2 linked regions of the Pueribacillus theae genome follow. The main gene of each other region encodes a partner of the protein of the gene in region 2 in a complex. Links are inferred from orthologs where the notes say so. Each region holds a gene or a part of one and is shown on either strand. Other genes may lie near its edges. The genes, in order: accB and accD.

The links.
Region 1: the proteins of accD (region 2) and accB are in contact, whole or in part, in a solved structure (PDB 8UXZ), measured with the Escherichia coli proteins. The link is inferred for Pueribacillus theae from one-to-one orthologs.

Annotation. Positions count from the first base shown.
Region 1 is NZ_QCZG01000002.1:88,270-98,029, reverse strand. What follows is about bases 2,507-5,491. They hold accB (acetyl-CoA carboxylase biotin carboxyl carrier protein), read left to right. Parts: upstream 2,507-3,730; coding sequence 3,731-4,252; downstream 4,253-5,491. Other genes in these bases: accC (acetyl-CoA carboxylase biotin carboxylase subunit), read left to right, coding at 4,265-5,491; DCC39_RS01845 (SpoIIIAH-like family protein), read left to right, coding at 2,998-3,579; spoIIIAG (stage III sporulation protein AG), read left to right, coding at 2,507-2,995. Also shown: spoIIIAC (stage III sporulation protein AC), read left to right, coding at 1-32; spoIIIAD (stage III sporulation protein AD), read left to right, coding at 39-434; spoIIIAE (stage III sporulation protein AE), read left to right, coding at 463-1,701; spoIIIAF (stage III sporulation protein AF), read left to right, coding at 1,725-2,348; more of spoIIIAG, read left to right, coding at 2,345-2,506; more of accC, read left to right, coding at 5,492-5,623; DCC39_RS01830 (Asp23/Gls24 family envelope stress response protein), read left to right, coding at 5,637-6,041; transcription antitermination factor NusB, read left to right, coding at 6,120-6,509; bifunctional methylenetetrahydrofolate dehydrogenase/methenyltetrahydrofolate cyclohydrolase FolD, read left to right, coding at 6,506-7,369; xseA (exodeoxyribonuclease VII large subunit), read left to right, coding at 7,375-8,727; DCC39_RS01810 (exodeoxyribonuclease VII small subunit), read left to right, coding at 8,717-8,962; DCC39_RS01805 (polyprenyl synthetase family protein), read left to right, coding at 8,959-9,760. UniProt on the Escherichia coli protein: This protein is a component of the acetyl coenzyme A carboxylase complex; first, biotin carboxylase catalyzes the carboxylation of the carrier protein and then the transcarboxylase transfers the carboxyl group to form malonyl-CoA.
Region 2 is NZ_QCZG01000018.1:7,099-16,731, forward strand. Bases 1-2,858 are described here. They hold accD (acetyl-CoA carboxylase, carboxyltransferase subunit beta), read right to left. Parts: upstream 1,933-2,858; coding sequence 1,069-1,932; downstream 1-1,068. Other genes in these bases: pfkA (6-phosphofructokinase), read right to left, coding at 1-70; accA (acetyl-CoA carboxylase carboxyl transferase subunit alpha), read right to left, coding at 96-1,079; DCC39_RS09785 (NAD(P)-dependent malic enzyme), read right to left, coding at 2,182-2,858. Outside these bases: more of DCC39_RS09785, read right to left, coding at 2,859-3,420; DCC39_RS09790 (DNA polymerase III subunit alpha), read right to left, coding at 3,806-7,159; DCC39_RS09795 (YtrH family sporulation protein), read left to right, coding at 7,287-7,616; sporulation membrane protein YtrI, read left to right, coding at 7,616-8,119; DCC39_RS09805 (DHH family phosphoesterase), read right to left, coding at 8,106-9,059; DCC39_RS09810 (YtpI family protein), read left to right, coding at 9,169-9,477; DCC39_RS09815 (DRTGG domain-containing protein), read right to left, coding at 9,482-9,633.

The sequences.
Region 1 (9,760 bases), on a different replicon or contig from region 2:
AAATTAAAGGTGTTTTTCTATTCCAAAGTTAGGGGGTGTTGGCGATTGAAGTCATGCAAATTACCGGGCTCGGCTTAATCGCAACCTTCCTTATTTTAGTCATCAAGGAACAAAATCCTGTCTTTGCCTTTTCGATCACACTGATTGTTGGGGTCATTATCTTTATTTTTCTCATTGATCAAATTCAGGCGATCTTCTTGCTGTTAAATCAGCTAGCGGATCAAGCAAATATTAATTTAGTTTACGTTGAAACGATTTTGAAGATTATTGGCGTTGCTTATATTGCGGAATTTGGTGCGCAAATTACGAAAGATGCGGGACAAGGATCAATCGCTTCGAAAATTGAACTGGCCGGCAAACTGATTATTTTAGGAATGGCTATTCCCATTTTAAAAGTTATTATTGAGACCGTTCTAGGCCTTTTGCCAACTTAAAATCCGAAGGAGAATAACGATGGAAAGGATGAATCAAAACAATGAAAGTATGGTTCTAAACGGAAAATGGTTTGTGGCCGTGTGGCTTATTATCGTATTCTCAATCAGTTGGACAAGCACGAACGAAAGTATGGCCGCAGAGCCGCCATTGGCTGAATCTAATGAAGAAGAAAACACCATCGAGCCATTAGTCGATGAGCAAATCGAAAACATTGATTTAGGCGATATAAAAGATTTTTGGGACAGTATCGTAAATGAGTATGGCGGGTTTTTGCCTGAAAGCCAAAAGGGTTCATTTATGGATTTTGTAAAAGGGGACAAATCGTTTTCTTTTCAGCAATGGCTGATTGGGGCTTTGAAATTTCTTTTTCATGAACTTGTCGCCAACGGCAAGCTGCTTGGCTCATTAATTTTATTAGCTGTATTCGCCGCCATTTTGCAAACGATTCAAAATGCTTTTGAATTTCACGCAGTAAGCAAAGTGGCTTATTCCATTACGTATATGGTCCTCATTATTCTCGCGCTAAACAGTTTTCACGTTGCGATAAATTACACCGAAGAAGCGATTCAAAGCATGATGAGTTTTATGGTTGCGCTCATTCCTTTACTGCTTGCATTATTAGCTTCCCTAGGAAATTTTTCATCTGTCGCTTTTTTTCATCCTGTTATCGTGTTTCTTATCAATACGAGCAGTTTATTAATTGTTAAGATTGTACTCCCGCTTTTGTTTTTGTCGGCCATTTTGCATGTTGTCAGTTCGTTGACAGACCACTACAAAGTAACAAAGCTTGCAAACCTACTCCGAAATATCGCACTTGGAGGTTTAGGTATTTTCTTTGCTTTGTTTCTAGGTGTGATTTCGATACAAGGCGCCTCCAGCGCAATCGCTGACGGGGTGACGATACGCACGGCTAAATTTCTTGCCGGAAACTTTATTCCTGTCGTTGGAAGAATGTTTACAGACGCTACCGATACGGTGTTAAGTGCATCACTTCTTCTGAAGAACACGATTGGGCTTGCCGGTGTCGCTATTTTACTTTTACTGGCGTTTTTTCCGGCAGTTAAAGTCTTGGCCCTCGCTTTAATTTTTCATATCGCGGGAGCTGTTTTGCAGCCTTTAGGCGGCGGACCGATTGTTGAAAGCCTTGATGTCATCGGAAAATCTGTCTTATTTATTTTTGTTTCACTTGGAGTTGTATCATTAATGTTTTTCCTCACAATCACAATCATGATCGGAATGGGAAATGCTGCATACATGATGCGCTGAAAATGGCAGGAAGGGGGAGCAATGTGCAAGCACTAAGCGAATGGGTAGGAAATATCGTTATCCTGATTTTAATCGCCGTCATTATGGATATGCTTGTGCCGAATAATAGTTTGCATCAGTACGTCAAAATGGTCATTGGGCTCTTGCTCATTCTCCTTTTGCTCTCTCCGCTATTATCGATTTTTTCTTCGGACAAAGATAAAATCTTCGAATCGATAAAATTTGAGCAAGCGATTTCGGAAAATGTCTTTGAAAAAAAGATGAATCATAAGAAAAATGAAATACAAGCCACCCAAGATGCATATATTGAAGAACAAATGGCTGTCCAAATGAAAAACCAGGTGGAAGAGGAGCTGATGGAGCAATATGAGGTAAGTGTCGAAAAGATTCGCATCAATTTTAAAGAGAAAAGCGATCGAACCTATGAAAACATCCTCGGTTTACAAGTATTTCTTACGACTAACAAAGAAAATCAAGTAAAAAATGTAGAGCCCGTCGAGGTAGTAACAATTGGGGAAGAGCAATCATTTACATTAAAAGAACGAGGAAAAACAAATGAGATACGCAAGTTTCTTGCGAAGCAATGGGGGATTGATGAGGAGAAAGTTACTGTCGAAATGGCAGGAAGGGAAAGGGAAAAGTTGTGAAAAAGGAAGAATTGAAAAAAGCATTTCAAAAACTCATTGAACCAAAAGGAGAGAAAAGCAAAAAGCCATTTAACATATACTTCTATTTGCTCCTTGGGTTAGGTGTTGCCATTATGCTTTTAAGCAATATGACTTCGACTTTCCAAACAAAAAATGAACCAGAAATGAGCAATACAAATGCTGAAGAATCCGAGGAAAAAGATGCGTTTGCCAACCGCTCTTCCAACCCTTCCACAATTGTTGAATATGAAGAATATTATGAAAGGCAGGTCCGGGACATTTTATCAGATGTTATTGGAGTCTCGAACGTCTCTGTAAAAGTAAACATCGCTTCAACAGAAAAGAAACTCTACGAAAAAAACAGAAGAAACGAAAAGCAAGTAACAGAAGAAAGCGATCGTGAAGGAGGCACGAGAACGATAGAAAACAATTCAATGGATGAAGAAACGATTATCGTAAGAGACGGCGATAAAGATAAGCCAGTTATTATCGGAAGTGAAAAGCCGAAAGTAACCGGAGTCATCGTTGTTGCGCAAGGTGCCGAAAGCATGCAAGTAAAGCAGCAGATTATTGAAGCTGTCACACGATTTCTCCACGTCCCAAGTTATCAAGTTTCGGTTTTGCCGAAAAAAATAAAGGAGGAGTAACATTGGTATTGAAAAAACAAACAGCATGGCTTTTAACGATGTTAAGTTTAATTATTGTATTATCTGTCTACTATATCGTTTCGCCTGGTGAATCGCCTACAAATGTGGCGTACGTTGAAGATGAAGAGAAACAAACAAACAACGAAGCGAAAGATGCCAAAGAAGAACTTGAAACCTCAAACAAAGAAGCTGCTGAAGATCAAGCGGAAGTAACAACCATTTCAAGCGATGAAACATTTGCAGCGCTAAGAATTAAAATTAACGAAGCAAGAGAAAAGCAGCTGGCAGAGTATCAGGAAGTCGTTGCCTCAGGAGAAATTTCAGCAGAGATGAAAAGTGAAGCATTCAATAAAATGGAAAAATTAAACGACCAATCACAACAAATCACCGTATTGGAAACATTGTTAATGAATCAGCTAGGCTACGACGATGTGATTGTGAATCCAATCGATGGGGAAAATTTTAATATTATTGTTAAAGCAGACGAGGTATCAAAGAAAGAAGCGAATGATATTATGCGCAAAACGGTTGAACAGCTTGGAGAAGGCAATGTAAGCAATGTGACAGTTGAATATGCAAAGTGATGATCGATTAGAAGAGCCGAAGGTGGATTGCCATCGGCTCTTTTCGCTCGACAAATTTTTTTTAAGTAAACTATACTGTAATTAAGCGGTATGCTATAATTATTCAAGAATTTTTAAATTTTTTGTTTTTAATATGGAAGGAGTAAAGCAAATGTTTAAAGTACAAGAACTACGTGAACTCATTCGATTGGTCGATCAGTCATCAATCAATGAATTTACTTACGAAAACGAAGGAACGACAATCACATTGAAAAAAAATGCAGGAGCGGCAATTGTTCCTGAAGTTCAGCAAGCAGTAGAAAAAGTGGTACAAGCTCCTGCTGCGGAAGCGCTTCAACCGAAGGTTGAACAAAATACACAACCGGCGCCTGCGCCAAGCCCTGCAGCCGAAAAAGCAGAATCACAAGCTGAAAAAACGCAAGATCAAAGCAATTTACATAAAATCGAATCGCCAATGGTGGGAACTTTCTATGCGGCTTCCTCCCCTGATAAGCCTCCTTATGTAAAAGCCGGCGACAAAGTTGAAGAAGATACGATCGTTTGCATCGTCGAAGCCATGAAACTATTTAATGAAATTGAAGCAGAAGTAAAGGGCGAAATTGTTGAAGTTTTAGCTGAAAACGGCCAACTTGTTGAGTATGGACAACCACTATTTCTCGTTAAACCGGAATAAGGGGCGGCGAATATGAATATAAAAAAAGTTTTAATCGCAAACAGAGGAGAAATTGCTGTACGGATTATCCGTGCATGTAAAGAACTTGATATCGAGACTGTTGCCGTTTACTCAGAGGCTGATAAAGACGCCCTTCACGTTCGATTAGCAGACGAAGCATACTGCATTGGACCTACAGCAGCGAAAGACAGCTACTTAAACTTTACGAATATTATGAGCATCGCCACTCTAACTGGTGTTGACGCCATCCACCCGGGCTACGGTTTTTTAGCCGAAAATGCTGACTTCGCCGAAATATGCAAAGAATGCAACATTACGTTTATCGGCCCAAGCCCTGAAGCTATTACAAAAATGGGTACGAAAGATATTGCCCGCTCAACAATGAAAAAGGCAGGGGTACCGATTGTTCCGGGGTCGGAAGGCATCATCGGGAGCGTGGACGAAGGGCTTGAGATCGCGTCTAAAATTGGTTATCCTGTTATTATTAAAGCAACGGCTGGCGGGGGCGGAAAAGGTATCCGTATCGCACGTGACGAGAAAGAATTAGCCAACGGCATTAATATTACACAACAAGAAGCGGCAACTGCTTTTGGCAATCCAGGGGTCTACATCGAAAAATTTATTGAAGATTTCCGCCATGTTGAAATTCAAGTGCTTGCCGACAACTATGGAAATGTGATTCACTTAGGTGAACGTGACTGTTCCATTCAACGCCGCCTTCAAAAATTGGTTGAAGAAACGCCGTCGCCTGCAATTGATGAAAAGAAACGGCAAGAGATGGGAGAGGCCGCTGTTAAAGCAGCTGCAGCCGTTAATTACTCCGGTGCGGGGACAATTGAATTTATTTATGCTGCTGACGGAAATTTCTATTTTATGGAAATGAACACCCGCATCCAAGTTGAACATCCTGTAACAGAAATGGTTACCGGAGTCGATCTTATCAAGCAGCAGATTTATGTTGCGGCGGGTGAAAAATTATCGATCAAGCAGGATGATGTCACATTTAACGGCTGGTCGATGGAGTGCCGTATTAATGCGGAAGATCCGAACAAAAAATTCATGCCTTCACCTGGCAAAGTGGAGATGTATTTACCGCCGGGAGGATTGGGTGTAAGAGTCGATTCGGCTGTTTATCCCGGTTACGTCATTTCGCCATTTTATGATTCAATGGTTGCGAAACTTATTACTTACGGCGCGACGAGAGAAGAAGCAATCTCTCGGATGAAGCGTGCACTTGATGAATTTGTGATCGACGGAGTAAAAACGACGATTCCTTTTCACTTAAAACTTTTAAATCACGAAAAATTTGTTGAAGGTGATTTTAATACGAAGTTTCTTGAGCTGTATGATTTAAGTGATAAAGAAAACTAAGGGGTGAAAAAACTTGGTTGAAAGCCAAAGCTTTGAGATGAACAGTCAGACAGATGAACTTGGTAAGGTTGAGATTTCGCCTGAAGTTATTGAAGTAATCGCTGCGATTGCGGCATCAGATGTCGAAGGGGTTTCTTCAATGCGGGGAAACTTCGCAACCGGTGTTGCGGAAAAACTCGGCCGAAAATCGCACCGAAAAGGCGTCAAAGTTGATCTTACCGATCAGGGCATCATTCTCGATGTTTTTGTTGTGATTGAATATGGTTTTTCCATCCCATCTGTCGGTCAGGAAATTCAAACGAGCATCCGCCAGGAATTGCAAAACATGACAGCACTTGATGTAAAAGAAATTAACATCCATGTAGTAGGTATCCATTTTGAACAAAAAGATAACCTTATAAGTGATACTGAATATTAATGATAAAAATCAAAGGGGATCCCCTTTGATTTTTATCATTAATTGATTACTAAGTGGATGTTAAAAGGAGATAAAATATTGAAGAGAAGACAAGCCCGTGAAAAAGCAGTACAAGCTCTTTTTCAAATGCATTTGAATGAGACCGATATTAATGAAACAATGGATTATGTGTTGAATGACGAAGAAACCGATCCTTTTTTTGAACGGCTCGTTGAAGGAACAATCGCAAATCTAGATTCAATTGACAGTACGATCAAAAAACATTTAGAAAACTGGCGTTTTGACCGGATTGCAAATGTTGATCGCGCGATTTTACGTCTAGCTGTCTATGAATTGAAGTATGAGGAAGATATTCCTTCAAATGTTACGTTGAATGAAGCGGTCGAACTTGCCAAAACATTTGGCAGTGAGGAGTCCAAACGTTTTATCAATGGTGTTTTATCAAAAATTTTAGGGGGAGAACAATGACTGCACAATTGATTAGCGGAAAAGAACTGTCACAGAGAAAAAAAGAAGAGATGAAAAAAGCAGTTGAGGCATTAAAAGAAAAAGATGTCACGCCTGGTTTGGCAGTTATTATTGTTGGAACCGACCCGGCATCCCAAACCTATGTTAGAGGAAAACAAAAGGCCTGCCAGGAAGTCGGCATCCATTCGCTTCTCATTGAAATGCCTGAAGAAACATCAGAAGAAGAACTGCTTGCTAAAATCAGGGAACTTAATGCAGACGATACGATCGATGGGATCCTTGTTCAGCTTCCACTCCCAGCTCAAATCAATGAGCAGGCTGTTATCGACACCATATCACCTGAAAAAGATGTTGATGGCTTCCACCCGATTAGTATCGGACGTATGATGACAGGGCAAGAAACCTTTTTGCCATGCACACCACACGGGATTTTAGAAATGGTCAAGTCAGAACAAATTGAGATTGAAGGCAAGCATGTTGTTGTCGTTGGACGCAGCAATATTGTAGGAAAGCCTGTCGGGCAATTATTTTTAAACGAAAATGCGACCGTAACGTATTGCCACTCCCGTACAAGAAACCTAAAAGAAATCACAACACAAGCAGATATATTGATTGCGGCCGTCGGAAAAGCCCATCTCATTAACGGGGAGCATATTAAAGACGGTGCAACGGTAATCGACGTCGGCATTCATCGTTTAGAAAATGGGAAATTAACAGGGGACGTCAACTTTGAAGAAGCAAAGGAAAAAGCCGCATACATTACACCAGTTCCCGGCGGGGTGGGGCCAATGACGATTACAATGCTATTACATAATACGATCCTTTCCGCAAAAAGGTTTCGCCTGAATAAAGGCGAGTGACGTATATGGAGCAAGATCGTTATCTATCGATAACCGCGCTTACCCGCTATATAAAAAGACAGTTTGATCGCGATACTGTCTTGAACGATGTATGGGTTAGAGGGGAATTGTCCAATGTTAAACTGCATTCCAGAGGACATATGTATTTTACTTTGAAAGATGAACGATCAAGAATACAATCTGTTATGTTTTCCAGCCATAACAGCAAATTGGCGTTTCGGCCGGAAAATGGGATGAAGGTGCTGGTACGCGGCGAAGTGACAGTTTATGAGCCATATGGCCAATACCAGCTATATGCGAAAGAAATGCAGCCTGATGGGATCGGAAACTTATTTCTCGCTTTTGAAGAATTAAAGAAAAAGCTGGAGCGTGAAGGAATTTTTTCGAGTGAAAGAAAAAAGCCGCTTCCTGTTTTTCCGGTTGAAATCGGTGTTGTCACCTCAAAGACAGGTGCTGCGGTACGCGATATTTTCACAACGATAAAACGGCGTTATCCATTGGCGAGAATTACGCTTTTTCCTGTCTATGTACAAGGCGAATTGGCTTCCGAATCGATTGCAAAAGCGATTAAACAGGCGAATGAACTTCGCATGCACGATGTTCTCATTGTAGGTAGAGGTGGAGGTTCGATTGAAGATTTATGGCCCTTCAATGAAGAGATTGTAGCCAGAAGTATTTTTCATTCAGAAATTCCAATTATATCAGCTGTCGGGCACGAAACCGATGTGACGATTGCGGACTTTGCTGCGGATGTAAGAGCCGCTACCCCGACCGCAGCCGCGGAATTAGCGGTGCCGCACGTTTTAGAATTAAATGAGCGTGTGAACGAGCGGAAAGCGAGGCTAATACGAGCGATTGCCGCAAGGCTAGATGCCGAAAGAGAGAAGCTGGCCCGCTTGCAAAAATCGTATGCCTTCCGTTATCCTGCTCAATTAATACGGCAAAAGAATCAAGAGCTGGACCGTTTAATTGAACGTTTAACAAGAGAGGCAAAACTGCAGCTTAATCAAAAATATGAACAATGGAGAAACATAAATAAATCCATTCATCGCCATCACCCGGAAAAATTAATTATCCAAGGGAAAGAGAGACGCAAACAATTAACGAAAAGATTAGCTCGGGAAATGCAGCAATTGACCAATCGAAAAAAAATGCTTTATCAGCAAAGCATTTCAAAACTGGATGCGTTGAGCCCTTTGAAAGTGATGGATAGAGGGTACAGCCTTGTAACAAAGGATGACGTTGTTGTGAAGTCTGTATACGATGTGAATCCAGGTGACATGATCCAGGTCAATGTAAAAGATGGGTTGCTCGATTGCCATGTCTGGGGATTGGAGGAATCAAAAAATGAGCCATGATTTAGATACCGAAAAACAGCCATCATTTGAAGAAGAAATGGAAGAGCTTGAAACGATCGTTGAGCAGCTTGAAAATGGGGATGTTGCATTGGAAGAGGCCATTCATTTATTCCAAAAAGGTATGAAACTATCGAAAAGCTGCCATGATAAATTAAAAGCAGTAGAGGAAAAAATTGATCAAATGATCGACGAAGAAGGAGAAATTATGCCTTTTACAATTCAGGAGGAAGAATGACATTAACGAACTCACATATCATTCCTTATTTAAAACAGGCAAAAGCAAAGATTGATGAACAGCTTCGTATAGAAATTTCTAAATTAAACGGGCCGAAAGTGTTAATTGATGCGATGAATTACTCCCTTGAAGCGGGAGGAAAACGCTTAAGGCCGATCATGCTTCTCGCAACACTTGAAGCGTTTGGACAAAATAGTGAAAAAGGCATTCCGCTTGCCTGCGCGGTTGAAATGCTTCACACGTATTCGTTAATCCATGATGACTTGCCGGCTATGGATAATGACGATCTCCGAAGAGGAAAACCGACGAATCATAAGGTTTTCGGCGAAGCAAACGCGATTCTTGCAGGGGACGCTCTTTTGACATACAGCTTTGAAATGATCGCATCGCTTGACGATCCTGAAATTACAAGCCAGATGAAAGTAGAATTAATTAAACAATTGGCCCAAGCGGCAGGCGCGGAAGGAATGGTTGGCGGGCAGACAGAAGACTTGATTGCGGAGAATAACCCCAACCTGACAGTGGAAGAACTGGAACATATACACGTTAATAAAACAGGGAAATTATTTATCTATTCAGTGCTGGCCGGTGCAATTTTGGCCAGGGCAAATGAAGAGCAAATGAACCATTTGGAGCAGTTTGCATACCATCTTGGTATTGCTTTCCAAATACGGGATGACATTCTTGACATTGAAGGAGACGTCGAAAAAATCGGCAAGCCTGTCGGGAGTGATTTTGAAAATGAAAAAAGCACCTATCCAAGTCTTTTAACAGTTGATGGAGCAAAGAAAAAACTGA
Region 2 (9,633 bases):
CGACTGCCCGGATGCAGGCGTTCATTCCAGGAGAATCTCCACCGCTTGTCAATAATCCGATTCGATTCAAGTTTAAAGCACCCCTAAATGACCCGTTAATCGTTGGCAATGCTTACCGAGCTTTTTATAAACGTGTACTCACCGATTTTACGGAATTTTTCATAACGCGTTGAAACTAGTTCTTCGCTTGATAATAGCAAAAGCTCATCAAGTGATTTTTTTAAAACGGCATCAATCGCACCTGCTTGCTTTTGCATATTTCGATGTGCTCCGCCTTTAACCTCTGGAATGATTTCATCGATAATGCCGAGCGCGAAAAGGTCTGGTGCCGTAATTTTCATCGTTTCTGCTGCCAGCTTTGCTTGAGATGCATCTTTCCACAGTAATGCAGCTGCGCCTTCAGGAGAAATAACGGAGTATGTCGAGTTTTCCAGCATGTGAATCCGATCTGCAATGCCTAATGCCAGCGCTCCACCACTTCCGCCTTCTCCTATTACAATGCAAATGACAGGCACAGACAGCCCGGATAACTCCACCAAATTTCGCGCAATCGCTTCACTCTGCCCTCTTTCTTCTGCTTCTTTGCCAGGGTAAGCGCCCTTTGTATCAATAAACGTGATGACCGGGCGGTGAAACTTCTCAGCTTGTTTCATTAAACGGAGCGCTTTCCGATAGCCTTCCGGATGTGGCATGCCGAAGTTTCTTCGAATATTTTCCTTTGTATCTTTCCCTCGTTGATGGCCAATGATCGTGACAGGTTTGCCATCGTATTTCGCAATCCCTCCGACGATCGCTTCATCGTCACCGTACAGGCGATCTCCGTGAAGTTCTATAAAATCTGTAAAAAGGTGCTCGATATAATCCAGCGTTGTCGGCCGTTCTTGATAGCGTGCGATCTGCACGCGGGACCAGGGCTGTAAGTTCTCATAGGTTTCATCTTCCAATTCTTTAAGCCGTTCTTCCAAATGTTTTAATTCTGCAGTCAAGTCAATGTCTTTTTCTTCCATAAAGGCTTTCAGTTCATTGATTTTTGTTTTCAGATCATTGATTGGGCGTTCAAATTCCAGTTCAGGCACGATTTTCCCCTCCTGGCCGGTGCATATCTAAAATTTTGGCTAATGTTTCTTTCATTTCTCCCCGAGGGATAACCCGGTCCAATTGACCGTGCTTCATTAAAAATTCTGCTGTTTGAAAATCGTTTGGCAGCTTTTCTCTTATCGTTTGTTCTATAATTCTTCTTCCGGCAAAACCAATGAGTGCACCGGGTTCCGCGAAGTTGAAATCTCCGACCGAAGCGAAGCTTGCAGAAACGCCGCCTGTTGTTGGATGGGTCATAACTGAGATGAATAAGCCCCCATTGTCGCTGAAACGTTTTAATGCAACACTCGTTTTGGCCATCTGCATTAAGCTTAAAACACCTTCTTGCATTCGCGCACCACCGGAAGCTGTAAAAATGATAAACGGGATATTTTTTTTGTCAGCCTGTTCAATGGCCCGAGTAATCTTCTCGCCAACGACCGATCCCATGCTGCCCATTCTGAAACGTGCATCCATTACTGCCAATACGGTTGGATTTGAGTCAATTAAGCCTTCTCCTGTTACAACAGCTTCATTTAGTTCGGAAACTTCCCGATCTTTTTCAAGGCGTTCGATATAGTTTGGAAAATGAAGCGGATTTTCAGAAATCATATTTACGTCGTATTCGATAAATGAATCATCATCAAGCAAACTTTCTATACGCTCATAGGCTGTTAAAGGCATATGATACCCACATGATTGGCAAACATTCCAAGTTTTCTTCAATTCTTTTGAATAAATAATATGTTTGCATTGGGGACACTTCTTCATAATCCCTTCTGGTACTTCCTGTTTCAGTCTCTCAGAAGGAACTGTTGCATACTTTTTCTTTTTTGCAAAAAAGTCTTTGATCAATTGGGACCTTCCTTTCCCGCAAATACTAAGAAAATCTCATATTTTTAGCACTTGTCTCTATATTATTCTAACCGATGAACGTTTGAAAAATCTAGTGTTTCTCATATTCATGACAAAGCTTGACAAATGTTGATGGGATTAGAGTTTTTTTCAGCGATAACGAGCTGTGGAAATGGGAAACAGGCAGCTCTCGCTTTTTACACATAAAAAAGCGGAGAAGATGAACTTCTCCGTTCTAAAAAGCAAATATTATTTTTCTCCGATAATCGCAAGTCTTCGTGTTTTTTCTGCTATCTCTTCAGGATCGACTTCGATTCTTGCCACCCCTGATGACATTGCCGTCGTTGCAACGGCTGCAGCCACCGCAGGTGCAACTCGAGGATCAAAAGGCGCTGGAATAACGTAATCAGCAGACAATTCTTCGTCAGATATTAGTGAAGCGATTGCATATACAGCGGCCTCTTTCATTTCTTCATTGATTTCAAGTGCCCTTACATCAAGTGCTCCGCGGAAAATCCCTGGAAATGCCAAAACATTGTTGACTTGGTTTGGATAATCCGAACGGCCTGTTCCAATGACTTTTGCTCCCGCTGCTTTTGCTTCATCAGGCAAAATTTCCGGATTTGGATTTGCCATCGCAAAGATAATCGGATCTTCATTCATTGAACGAATCATCTCTTGAGTCAAAGCACCTTCAACAGATACACCAATGAACACGTCAGTGCCTTTAATCACTTCTTCAAGCGTACCTGCTTTTTTCTTATGATTCGTAAATTTAGCTACTTCTTCCTTCATAGGGTTCATTCCAACAGGACGTCCTTCATAAACTGCTCCCTTGGAATCGCACATGATAATATCTTTCACACCAAATCGATTCAAAAGCTTAATAACGGCAATTCCTGCAGCACCTGCACCATTTACGACAACTTTTACATCTGAGATCATTTTATTTGTAAGCTTGAGTGCGTTAACAAGGCCTGCTAACGTAACAATGGCAGTGCCATGTTGATCATCATGAAAGATCGGAATGTTCGTTTCAGCTTTTAACCTTTCTTCGACTTCAAAGCATTCCGGTGCTTTGATATCTTCCAAATTTACCCCACCGAAAGTTGGTTCAAGCAGCTTAACTGTTTCTACAATCTCGTCAACACTGTTCGTATTTAGACAAATAGGAAAACCGTCTACGCCGGCAAAGCTTTTAAATAATACAGCCTTGCCTTCCATTACAGGAAGCGAAGCTTCAGGGCCGATATCACCAAGTCCGAGAACAGCCGTTCCATTTGAAACGACAGCAACCATATTCCCTTTCATTGTATATTCATATACTTTACTCGGATCTTTATTGATTTCCATGCATGGCTCGGCCACACCTGGGGAATATGCAAGACTTAAATCCTTTGCATCCCGCACTTCAATTTTCGATTTTGATTCAAGCTTTCCTTGGTTTTTACGGTGTATATGTAACGCTTCTTCTCGCAAGGTCGACAAAGAAGTTACACCCCTTTTCTCAACAGTCTCTGTCACTCCAACAACACCTCAATTCTCTGTAATTCCAAGTCCGAAAACTTGTGCTCACCTTTTCAAACTTTAAATAAAAAGTAAGATTGTATTCACGGCTCCTAAGCTATTTCTTCCTTTGTTTGAAAAAAGTTATACTTTATATAATATAACAACAAACATCTAGTTGTAAACAAGTTTTTGCATCATTTCTGAAAATTTTGATAGGCGTATCAAATGCGCCTTTACGTATTTGCGCCCAGATTTTATCGAGCCTTTCTCGATAAACGGGCCTTATTAAGGGAGTAGCATGTTATTCCCCATTTAGACCTCTTCGATTCTTCGAAGCCTTGAGGTGGGGGACTTCTGAATGAAGTTAAAACATAATATTTTTTTCACCGATAAGCATTTTTATCTCGTTCAAACATTCATTGGACGCCGAAATCGAATACTGCTTCGACAATTGTCTTACTCGCTTTTCTTCCTCATAATAAAGATAAACGGGAAAATCCCCCGGATGCTTCTTTAAAACATGTTGAATAAGCGTAAGGGTTTTTTGATTTTGATGTTTCTGTTCAATCTTTAAAAAAATTTTTTTCGTTGCATTTTTCACTAGTTCTTCTACCTTCATTGCCTTTTCTGCAATGATTTTAACGCCATCTTCACCCTTATTCTCAACTTTTCCTTCGATATATAATAAAGCTTCAGGGGTGAGTATCTCATTTATTTTGCTGAAAACTTTTGGAAAAACGACAATCTCCGCCTCGCCTGAATGATCACTTCCCTTCAAAAACGCCATTTGATCGCCTTTTTTTGTTTTTATTGGTTTTACATTTTCAACCATTACAGCAACTCTTACTGAATTGACATTCGGGATATTTTTTAAATCGGAAAGAAATGTATGCGGGAATTGCCAAAGCAGGTTGCTGTAGCGTTGCAGTGGATGGCCACTCAAATAAAACCCAAACACTTCTTTTTCGTGTGCCAACCTTTCATCTTCGCTAAGAGGCGGAACGTCAACATACGTAAACCCACTCTCATCAGGCTTAAAAAAACCAATTTGATTTGCATTCTTTTGCTCTTTTTCCGCGTCCTCAAGCGCATCGTCAAGCGTGGCCAGCAAACTGCCCCGTTCAACCCCAAATTCATCGAAAGCGCCGGATAAGATTAACGACTCCAATGTGCGCTTATTGACATTTTTCAACGATACCCTTCTGCACAAATCAAACAAATCTTTATAGTCCCCGAGCTGTCGGCGATTTTTTATGATTTCATTTATCGCCTGCAAACCAACATTTTTAATGGCAAGCAAACCAAATTGGATGCCGCCTTTATCCATTGTAAAAAAGGCATGGCTTTTATTGATTGAAGGAGGATAGATTTCAATTCCTTTCCTTCTCAGCTCAGAAATGTAACTTGCAAGCTTTTCCTGGTTTCCGATCACACTTGATAACAACGCAGCAAAAAATGCGACAGGTTCATTCGCTTTCAAAAAAGCAAGCTGGTAAGCAATCATACTGTAAGCAACAGCATGGCTTCGATTAAACCCATAGTTGGCAAATTTTACAAGTAAATTGTAAATGTCTACAGCCATATGCTCGCCATATCCATTTTTCACACAACCGGCTACAAAATGCTCCCGTTCTTTTTCTAATATGTCTCGTTTTTTCTTAGAAATTGCCCTTCTTAATAAATCGGCTTCCCCTAATGAAAATCCTGCCATCATTGATGCAATTTGCATAATTTGTTCCTGGTAGACGATAACGCCGTACGTCTTCTTTAAGACAGGTTCAAGATCAGGATGGGGATAAGATACTCGGCGTTTTCCATGCTTTGCGGCAATATAGGCCGGAATGTTTTCCATCGGTCCCGGCCGATACAAGGCATTCACGGCTACGATATCTTCAAATTCACTCGGTTTTAAATTCGTTAACACTTGGCGCATTCCGGAAGATTCCAATTGAAAGATGCCCGTTGTATCACCTGCGCTTAGCAAGTCAAATGTTTTTTGATCGTTGTACGGGATCATGTCAAGCTGCAATTTTCTTCCTGTGCTTTTTTCGATGTTGTGAAGGATGTCTTCGATAAGCGATAGATTTCGGAGACCGAGAAAATCCATCTTTAATAATCCGATCTCTTCCAAATCCTCCATCGGAAACTGGGTTAATGCAATGTTTTCATGCCCAGCTCGAATCGCAATGACATCAGTAAGAGGTTTTTCGCTAATGACAACTCCCGCCGCATGCGTTGAGGAATGTCGCGGAAACCCTTCAATCTTACAGGCGAGTTCAAACACTTTCTTTGCATCTTCTGAACGGTTTATTAATTTTTCTAATTCAGGAGACTCTTTGAACGCTTTTTCTAACGTTATTCCCTGCCTTGAAGGAATCCGCTTTGCCAGCTGGTCAATCGTTTTCTGTTCAACGTCAAGCAGCCGCCCCGCATCCCGAACCGACGCCCTTGCCGCAAGCGTACCGAACGTTATAATTTGGGCAACATGTTCTTTCCCATATTTTCGCCCTACATATTCAATCACTTCATCTCTTCTCGTATCTGAAAAATCGATATCAATATCTGGCATTGAAACACGCTCTGGATTTAAAAAACGTTCGAACAACAACTCATGTTTCATCGGATCGACATGTGTAATATAAAGAACATACGCGACGAGAGAGCCTGCGGCTGACCCTCTTCCCGGACCTGTTAAAATTCCATTGTCCCTAGCATATTTCATAAAATCCCAAACAATTAAAAAGTAATCATTAAATCCCATGTCATCGATCACGGACAGTTCATACTCTATGCGTTCTATAATTTCATTGGTCACATCGTTGTAACGTGCTTGCAGTCCTTGAAAACACAAATTACGCAATGCTTCTTTCGATGAAATATGAGGAGGCAGTGGAAATTTAGGCAAGATGGGTTTGCCAAGCGATAAGGTTAGAATGCATTCATCAGCAATTTTAGCGCTGTTTTCCATCGCTTCAAAATAGTTGTCTTCCAGTGCCTCTGCCATTTCTTCAGTAGATTTTAAATAAAATTCAGCATTATTTATTGATAATAGCCCTGTCCCTCTTTTTATTGCCAGAAGGGCTTCGTATGCAATCGCATCCCCTTTTTCTACATAATGAACATTGTTCGTGGCGGCGAGTGGAGCGCCAATTTTTTCTGCCAATCTGGCAGTCAGTTTATTTACTTTCGCCTCTTCAGGTAGCCCGTGGTCCACAATTTCAAGGAAAAAATGCTCCTTATCAAATATCCTTTTAAACAAATTGGCAATTCCTAAAGCTTGGTCGTATTCTTCGTGAAGAAGGCATTGTCCGATTTCTCCATCGAGCCCAGCCGACAGCGCAAAAATGCCTTCCGTATAGTTGGACAATGTTTCGATATGAATCGCTTTGGTTTGCTCATTTTCCTTTAATTGAATCTGGCTGCTAATTTTTAACAAATGACGGTATCCTATTTCATTTTTTGCCAAGAGTACAAGAGGATAGCTCCGGCCATTTTTTACCGAACTTGTCATTACGTTCGCTTCCAGTCCTATAATCGGTTTGATTTCTGCCTTTCGACAAGCCTTGTAAAATGGTATTGTTCCATACATTACATTTTTGTCGGTTATCGCAAGAGAGTTGAATCCGAGCCGCTTTGCCTGCGCAACAAGCTTTTCGAGGCGGCACGCACTTTCCAATAGGCTGTATTCGCTATGTATTCGCAAATGTGTGAATCTCATTGGAAATCCTTCCTTAGTTAGAGGTTGTTCAGTCCGTACATGTTCTCCTTTTAAAAGTCATATTCGCCGATGTTTGTCCATAAAATGTCTAGAAGAACATTTGTTATTGGATGAAAGGAGAACAGAGATGGAAAAGTTTCTGATTACACTAATTATAGCATTTTTCGTTGCAATCGGTGTTGTCGTCGGTGGTTCAATCATTGGTGGGATCGGGGCTTTTCTCATTAATGAGCCTCCAATGAAAACCATAGCACAGCTTGCAAATAATTTAAAAATCTGGGCACTTGTTGCCGCAATCGGCGGTACGTTCGACATGATTACAAATCTCGAACGAGGATTGTTTTATGGAACGCCGACAGAAATCGTAAAACAGATTTTACTCGTCATGTTTGCCATGAGCGGGGCATATACCGGAACACAAATCATTCAATGGTTTACACAGGAGACCATTCACTAATGCGTGTCCCTTCTACTCGCACATTATACAGATGGCAGCGTTTTTTCGCTGGGATTGTCATTGGTACCATTATTGGCTGGTTGCTCTTTTTAACTTTTTTCGGCATGATGCAAGAACGCCAAGTAGATATCATTTCAAAACAGCAGAAGCAAATAAAAGATTTAGAGGATAAAATTGCACTTTTCCAAAAGGATATTGAAGACATCAACGAAAAAAACGAAAAAAGCTTATTAATCCGTGAAATAAAAATTGAATTTATGAATGCAGATAAGCTTAAACTAAACGAAATGGAAAAATTTGAACTGGAGAAAAATGCTACACATTATTTAGAACAGCTGCTGTTAAACAAAAAAATCGACATCGTTTCAAAAAATAAAGAATTGCTTATTTCATCACTGGAAAATAAGCAATTCTTTGTCGAAAAGAAAAAATATAACTTAAAAGTGAGACAGCTTTATTTATATACAACGATTGAATTGTATATTGATGTCACTCTGTCTTAGAATCATATTCCATACAAACATTGCGCAGCATCTGTAAAATCGGTTCAACATCATCCCATGAATAAATTGTCGCACCTGACGCCAATGGATGGCCACCTCCATTAAATGTTGCTGCGATTGTATTTACAATGGGCCCTTTTGAACGGAATCTCACCCGAATTTGCCCGTTCTCCTCAATGAAGAATACCCAAACTTTTATTCCTTCAACATCGGAGAAAGCGTTCACCAATAGGGAAGCTTCGCTTGGCGACACATTGAATTTCTCCAATACAGACATCGGAAGTTTCATATGGCCAACGCCGGTTTCGTCCAGCGAAAAGTGCTGGAGAACATAGCCGTTCAGATGGACAAGTTCAATTCTTTGTTTATAGAGCTCTTCATAAATCGGTACAAAATTGAGGCCGTTTGCAACTAATTCATACGCATATTTGAATGCTTTTTCAGTTGTAGTTGGAAAAAGAAATCTCCCGGTATCTCCCACAATTCCAGCATAAATCAAAGAAGCGGCTTTCTCATTTAATAGGAGCCCCTTGTCTTTTCCGAAAAGATAAAACTCATAGATCATTTCACTGACAGAGCTCGCATTCGTATCCACCCACACAATATCCCCATACCGATCTTCGTTCGGGTGGTGATCAATTTTAATGAGCTTATCCCCCATCGTATAGCGCTTATCACTGATCCGTGGTTGATTCGCCGTATCACAAACGATAACGAGCGCCCCTTCATAAACGTTATTATCAATTTCGTCCATGCGGTTTAAAAAAGTTAATGACCGATCCTCTTCTCCTACGACAAAAACTTTTTTATTTGGAAAGCTTGCTTTCACAATTTCAGCGAGCGCCCCTTGGGATCCAATCGCATCAGGATCAGGCCTTACATGGCGGTGGATAATAATCGTCTCATACTTCTTTATCTCTTCAAGAATTTGTTCTTTCATAATTTCTCCTTCTCACAATTGAAGATTGTGTCGATTGTATGGCAAACATAGAAATTATCGGATAGAAGCATTAGTATATAAGTAAGAAAATACTTTCGGAGGTTTATTCATGCCAACACTCGCTATTCTTATCGTCATTTCAATTATGTTTTACTTTTTTTACAAAGTAAAGTCGTTTCGAACGAAAGCTCCAGCTGAAAAAAGCTGGATCAATACGAAAGCAAATATCGCTATTGGAAATTTCCTCTTATTTTTCGGCTTAAATCAAATTTTTATTTATTATAATTCTACGATTACGATCATTGTTGGTTCGGTCTTCATATTGTTAGGGTTGGCAAATATCATTTTGGGGTATCGGGCGTATCGTTACTATCTTCCGATTGCCATCGAGGAAGCGGCCCAAAACAAAGAAAGATAGAATCCTAATGGCGATCGATGAGCTGCGCCACCATTAAAGCCTTGCCGACGATTGTTCCTTCATGGAAAATTTCAACATCAAGCCTTCCATATTTTCTGCTTACTTCAAGAATGCGCGGTCGTATATCGATCGTGCTTTCAATTTGAATGGGCTTAA